Regions from separate parts of the Mesorhizobium sp. M0590 genome, predicted to be linked through region 1. Evidence: riboswitches for the same ligand, from Rfam matches in the RefSeq annotation. Region 1 holds a riboswitch; the other holds the start of a gene.

Evidence for each region. A riboswitch is a leader RNA that binds a small molecule or an ion and turns the genes downstream of it on or off. The one in region 1 is predicted to bind S-adenosylmethionine.
Region 2: linked by a shared signal. The riboswitch ahead of NKI52_RS12425 (O-succinylhomoserine sulfhydrylase) and the one ahead of metX (homoserine O-acetyltransferase MetX) in region 1 are both predicted to bind S-adenosylmethionine.

The regions. Positions count from the first base shown of each region.
Region 1 covers NZ_JAMYQN010000001.1:121,898-125,350, forward strand. Annotated here, with positions in the region: gene hisC (histidinol-phosphate transaminase) at 1-1,108, opposite strand, end outside; SAM riboswitch at 1,247-1,324, shown strand; gene metX (homoserine O-acetyltransferase MetX) at 1,417-2,586, shown strand; gene metW (methionine biosynthesis protein MetW) at 2,702-3,316, shown strand; gene NKI52_RS00615 (DUF1330 domain-containing protein) at 3,342-3,453, opposite strand, start outside.
Region 2 covers NZ_JAMYQN010000006.1:84,771-88,223, forward strand. Annotated here, with positions in the region: gene NKI52_RS12420 (2'-deoxycytidine 5'-triphosphate deaminase) at 1-968, opposite strand, end outside; SAM riboswitch at 1,104-1,181, shown strand; gene NKI52_RS12425 (O-succinylhomoserine sulfhydrylase) at 1,251-2,441, shown strand; gene NKI52_RS12430 (glycosyltransferase) at 2,478-3,453, opposite strand, start outside.

The DNA.
Region 1 (3,453 bases):
AGCTTTTCAGGAATGTCGCGAGTGCTGCGACAACGCCGCGATTGGCCTCTTCGGTGCCGATGCTCATGCGCAGCGCGTTCGGAAAACCGTAGCCGGAAACGCGCCGCAATATGTAGCCGCGCGCACTGAGGTAGTCGTCGGCGGCCGCCGCCGAATGCTTTTTGTCCTCGGGAAAGTGGATGAGGATGAAATTGCCGACGCTCGGCGTCACCCGCAGCCCGAGCCCGCTTAGTTGCTCGCTCAGCCAGGCTAGCCAGGTCTCGTTGTGCGCGACGCTGCGTTGGATATGGGCGCGGTCGTGGATCGCCGCGATGCCGGCCTCGATCGCCGTCGCATTGACGTTGAAAGGCCCGCGCACGCGGTTGATCGCGTCGATGACGTGCATTGGCGCATACATCCAGCCGATCCGCGCCCCGCCCAGGCCCAATTTGGAGAAAGTGCGGGTCATGACCACGTTTTCCGCGCTGCCCACCAACTCGACGCCGGCTTCATAATCGTTTCGCCGGACATATTCGGCGTAAGCTGCATCCAGCACCAGAAGCACGTTTCGCGGCAGGCCGGCATGCAGGCGGCGCACCTCCTGGAACGGCACGTAGGTGCCGGTTGGATTGTTTGGATTGGCAAGGAAGATGATCCGGGTAGCCGGCGTCACCGCGGCGAGGATCGCATTGATGTCGGCGCGTTCATCGGTCTCCTTGACCGTTACCGGGACGGCACCGGCCGACTGTATGTAGATCTTGTAGACCATGAAGCCGTGTTCGGTGATGATGGCTTCGTCGCCGGGTGCGAGATAGGTCTGCGCCAGCAGGCCCAGAATCTCGTCGGAGCCGTTGGAGCAGACGATGTTCGCCGGGTTGAGCCCGTGCACCTCGGCGATCGCTTCCCTCAGGCGCCTGGCGCTGCCGTCGGGATAGACCGCGAGCTTGTCGGCGACCGCGCGCGCGGCCTCTATCGCCTTTGGCGAAGGACCGAGCGGGTTCTCGTTCGCCGACAATTTATGGACCTTGGCGACACCTTCAGGCGCCGCGCTCTTGCCGGGCACATAGGCTTCGATGTCCATGATGCCGGCGCGGGGCCTTGGACGTGTCTGATCCGGTGTCTGGCTCATTTCATGAAATCCGTCGAGAGTGCCTCCATCCGGAGGCCGCAGCGGAAATACAAGCCGTGGCCCGGAATGTCGAGGGGCGGCAATTCGGGATCAAGAACTTGCCGTTGACGAAGCCATGCGTCGGTCCTAGAAGAGCAGCAACAGTTCCGTGGTGATTTGGCCGGTCGGCTTGCAGCCACGTTAAACAACTTGCTAAAGGGCCGTTTGCATCTTGTAACCGGCTTTGCGAAGGCATGGCCGGTTTTTTGTTGCCCTGACTGGCTGTTGCCCGGACCGGTGGACAACTGAAGGCCGGGCAAGGAGATGTGATGGTCGCTTTGCGCGCTCGAAAAACCAACAACGAGGCCGACCAGCCGTCGAGCCCGGTGTTGCGTTTCGGCGCCGACAAGCCGCTCAAGCTCGACGCTGGCACGCTGCTGTCGCCGTTCCAGATCGCCTACCAGACCTATGGCACGCTCAACGACGCGCGTTCCAACGCCATCCTCGTCTGCCATGCGCTGACCGGCGACCAGCACGTCGCCAACACCAATCCGGTGACCGGCAAGCCGGGCTGGTGGGAGGTGCTGATCGGCCCCGGCAAGATCATCGACACCGACCGTTTCTTCGTCATCTCGTCAAACGTCATCGGCGGCTGCCTCGGCTCCACCGGCCCCGCCTCGACAAATCCCGCCACAGCCAAGCCTTACGGGCTCGACCTGCCGATCATCACCATCCGCGACATGGTGCGGGCGCAGTTGATGCTGGTCGAGCATTTCGGCATCGAACAGTTGTTCAGCGTGCTTGGCGGCTCGATGGGCGGCATGCAGGTGCTGCAATGGGCCTCCAGCTATCCCGAGCGCGTCTTCTCGGCGCTGCCGATCGCGACCGGCGCCCGCCATTCTTCGCAGAACATCGCCTTCCACGAGGTCGGCAGGCAGGCGGTGATGGCCGACCCCGATTGGCACGGCGGCAAATATTTCGAGCATGGCAAGCGGCCGGAAAAGGGGCTGGCGGTGGCGCGCATGGCCGCCCACATCACCTATCTGTCGGAAGCAGCGCTGCATCGCAAGTTCGGCCGCAACCTGCAGGACCGCGAAGCGCTGACCTTCGGTTTCGATGCCGACTTCCAGATCGAGAGCTATCTGCGCCATCAGGGCATGACCTTCGTCGATCGCTTCGATGCCAACTCCTATCTCTACATGACCCGGGCGATGGACTATTTCGATCTCGCCGCCGACCATGGCGGCCGGCTGGCCGATGCCTTCGCCAGCACCAAGACGCGCTTCTGCCTGGTTTCGTTCACCAGCGACTGGCTGTTCCCGACCGAAGAGAGCCGCTCGGTCGTGCACGCGCTGAACGCGGCCGGCGCCTCGGTATCGTTCGTCGAAATCGAGACCGACCGCGGCCACGACGCCTTTCTGCTCGACGAGCCCGAACTGTTCGCCGCCATCAAAGGCTTCATCGCCTCGGCCGCTCGGGCGAGAGGGCTCGGCGCATGACCCCGAAAAGTTGCCGGCTTTTCGGATCAGGACCATGCGCCAGGCATCAGCGCATGACCCCGAAAAGTTGCAGACTTTTCGGATCAGGATCATGCGCCAGGCAAGAGGCGAACGCATGAGCGTCAACCGCGCCCAGCGCGTCGACCTCGAAGTCGTCGCCGATCTCATCCCGCCGCAGTCGCGGGTGCTGGATGTCGGTTCCGGCGACGGCCTGCTGCTCGAATTGCTGCAGGCGACCAAGAAGGTCGATGGCCGCGGCCTGGAGCTGTCGCAGCGCGGCGTCAACGAATGCGTGGCGCGTGGCCTGTCGGTCATCCAGGGCGATGCCGACAAGGATCTCCAATTCTATCCCGACAAGGGCTTCGACTTCGTCGTCTTGTCGCAGACCTTGCAGGCGACACGCAATCCGAAGCTGGTGCTCGACGAACTGCTCCGGATCGGCAACCGCGCCATCGTCTCATTCCCGAATTTCGGCCACTGGCGGGTGCGCTTTTCGTTGCTCTTCAACGGCCGCATGCCGGTGACCAGGGACCTGCCCTATTCCTGGTATGACACCCCCAACATCCATTTCTGCACCATTCGCGATTTCGTCAATCTGTGCGACGAGCTTGGCGCGACGGTGGAAAAGGCGACCGCGCTCGACGCCAATGGCCAGCGGATCGGCTTCTCGATGCCGTGGTGGTTCTGGAATTTTTTCGGCCAGCAGGCGGTGTTTCTGCTGAAACGATAAGAGCCAATCGTCGCAGATCGTCCCCTTATTCGAGAACGTCGGTGGCCTTGTGCGGATGCGCAACGCCATCGACCAGGACCACGTCGGACTGAGAATTCTCGGTGCGCAGCGGCAAGATCTCCTGATAGGCGCGCGAG
Region 2 (3,453 bases), on a different contig from region 1:
TGGCCGTGGTCGAGGATGAACGGCACTTCGTGGCTACGCACCTCGAGCACCGCCCGGCTGCCGGTGCCGCCCGACGCCGAATGGCCGAAACCCGGGTCGAAGAAACCGGCATAATGGACGCGGAACTCGCCGACCAGCGGATCGAAGGGCGTCATTTCGGCCGCGTAGAGCGGCGGCACATGCACCGCCTCGCGCGACACCAGGATATAGAATTCGTCCGGATCGAGCACCAGCTCGCCGGCACCGCTCTTGTAGAGCGGCTCCCAGAAATCGACGACATCCTGCGCGGCGCGCTTGTCGACGTCGACCAGGCCGGTGTGGTGCTTGCCGCGATAGCCGACCAGCCCGTCCTTGTCGCCGTCGAGGTCGATCGATAGCGCGATGCCCCCGCCTGAGATGTTGGGTGGTTCGGTGGCGACCAACATTTCGGCGCGGTGCAACTCGTGCAGCTCGTTTTCCGACAAGAGCGCATTGCCGGTGCGGAACCTGATCTGCGACAGCCGCGAGCCGGTCCGCACGACGATCGGGAAAGTGCGCGGGCTGACCTCCAGATAGAGCGGGCCTTCATAGCCGGCGGCGATCTTGTCGAACTCGTGGCCACGGTCGGTCATTACCCGGGTGAAGATATCGAGCCGTCCGGTCGAGCTTTTCGGGTTGGCGGAGGCGGAAATATGCGCGGGCAGCGCCAGGCTTTCGAGCAGCGGCACGATGTAGACGCAGCCGGTTTCCAGCACGGCACCTTCGGCGAGGTTGATCTCGTGCAGCTTCAGCCGGTCGAGCTTGTCGACAACCCTGTAGTCCGGGCCGGGCAAGAAGGAAGCACGCACCCGCCAGGCCTTGTCGCCGAGCCTGAGGTCAAGGCTGGCCGGCTGGATCTGATCGGCATCGAGCGTGCGCGGCGATTTCAGCGCGCCCGTCTGGAACAGCGCGGAAATATCCTGATCGGGAAGAATGCCTGTCTGCCGCAAGGGTCTGGCTCCGTTCGAACGCCGGGCGAGGTCTTGTTCTGTCGCAGGTCCGACCGTGGACGCCTTTGGCACCTGCTTGGTACAACCCTCTTAATCATGCCGGCAATTGACGCAAGCGTGGCGCGGGTCTAAAGCTCGTTATCCCGTGGTGATTTGGCCGGTCGGCTTGCAGCCACGTTAAACAAGTCGCTAAAGGACCGTCGGGCCGCAAGGCCATATGGACCGGTTGCGACTTTCGCGACCGGTTTTTTGTTGTTTGGACCAATTTTGGTGTTGGATGGAATGATGACCAAGAAGCGCGACTGGAAGCCTCAGACCGCACTCGTGCATGCCGGGACGCTGCGTTCCGGCTTCGGCGAGACCTCCGAGGCGATGTATCTCACCCAAGGCTATGTCTACGAGACAGCGCAAGCGGCGGAGGCCCGCTTCAAGGGCGAGGAGCCGGGCTTCATCTATTCGCGCTATGCCAATCCGACGGTCGACATGTTTGAGAAACGCATGTGCGCGCTGGAAGGAGCCGAGGACGCGCGCGCCACGGCATCCGGCATGGCGGCGGTGACGGCAGCACTGCTGTGCAGCGCCAAGGCGGGCGACCATATCGTCGCGGCGCGCGCGCTGTTCGGCTCCTGCCGCTGGGTGGTCGAGACGCTGGCGCCGAAATACGGCATTGAGGCAACGCTGGTCGACGGCACCGACATCGCCAATTGGGAAAAGGCGGTCAAGCCCAACACCAAACTGTTTTTCCTGGAAAGCCCTACCAATCCAACGCTGGAGGTAGTCGACATTGCCGCCGTCGCGGCACTTGCCAATTCGATCGGCGCCAGGCTGATCGTCGACAATGTCTTCGCTACGCCCTTGCAGCAGAAACCCCTGCAGCTCGGCGCCCACATCGTCGTCTATTCGGCCACGAAGCATATTGACGGCCAGGGGCGCTGTCTTGGCGGCATCGTTCTGTCGGACAAGAAATGGATCGACGAGAACCTGCATGACTATTTCCGCCACACCGGCCCAAGCCTCTCGCCCTTCAATGCCTGGACGCTGCTGAAAGGCCTGGAGACGCTGCCGCTACGCGTACGCCAGCAGACGGAAAGTGCCGGCCGCATCGCGGATTTCCTGGCCGAGCGCCCGCAAATCGCCCGCGTCATCTATCCCGGCCGCGCCGACCACCCGCAAGCGGCCGTGGTCCAGAAGCAGATGTCGGGCGGCTCGACGCTGATTTGCCTCGATGTGAAGGGCGGCAAGCAGGCGGCCTTTGCCTTCCAGAACGCACTCGACGTCGTGCTGATTTCCAACAATCTCGGCGACGCCAAGAGCCTGATCACCCATCCGGCGACGACCACACACAAGAACCTGACCGATGAAGCCCGCGCCGAGCTCGGCATCGGACCGGGAACGCTCAGGCTGTCAGTCGGCCTTGAGGACGCCGACGACCTGCTCGAAGACATCGAGCAGGCACTGAGAGTTGCCGGATAAGGGCTGGCCGAACAGAGGCGAGCGGGGACGCGCCGATCAGGCGCCGGACGGGGTCTCTTCCAGCTCCGCGACGGCCTTGGTCTGGATAGTCATCACATTGCCGCGCCAGTCGACGGCGCCGCTCAGCCATCCGCGCGCCCAAATGGCGGGAAGCATCAGGTCTCGCGCCATCATCGCCAGGATGGTGCGCAGCGACAGGTGCCATCCCTTGGCCGAGGCCAAGGCGCATTCCGGCAGGTAGGCCGCGACCAGCACGGCGATGGCGGTTGCCGGCAGGCTGACGCCGGCGTCAGCCGCCGCGATCAGCGCAAGCACCAGCGGCGGCGCTGCGCCGATCAGGATCTCGGGGGCGAAGAACAGCGCGAAGGTGACGCGGCGCAGCCGCGCCCAGCGCGCCTGCCGCGACCAGATCTCGCCAAACGTGCGCCGGCCGAGCGGCTGTTCGAAGGGCGAGGCGACAAGATTGACCCGCAGTCCGAACCCGTTGACCAGCTTGGTCGCGGCGGCGTCTTCGGCGATCTCGGCAGCAAGCGCGCAGATGCCGCCATTGGCGTCGAGCATCGGCTTATTCCACAACATGCTCTTGCCCTGCGCGAAGCCGAGGCCGAGCGCCTCTCCGGCGTACTGCCAGCGTGCCTGCAGCGTGTTGAGAAAGGCGCATTCGACCTCCCCCCAGAAGCCGTCCGGCCGCGAGCCGATCGGCGTCGAGCAGACGAGGCCAGTGTCGTGCCGCCACGCCGCCATCAGGTGCTGGACGTAATCGCTCGGCATAAGCACGTTGGAATCGGCAAGGATGACCCAGCTATAATGCGCCGCTTCCCAACCCTTCACGCAATTGTTGAGTTTTGGATTGCCGCTGATGCGGTCGTCACCGACTAGAAGGCGGGCGCGAATAGCTGGAAAGCGCGCCATTGCGGCGGTGATCGGCTTGACCACCGGGTCGTCGGCATGGGCAACGCAGAAGATGAGTTCGTAGCGCGGCCAGTCGAGTGAGAAGGCGCGCTCCAGCGTC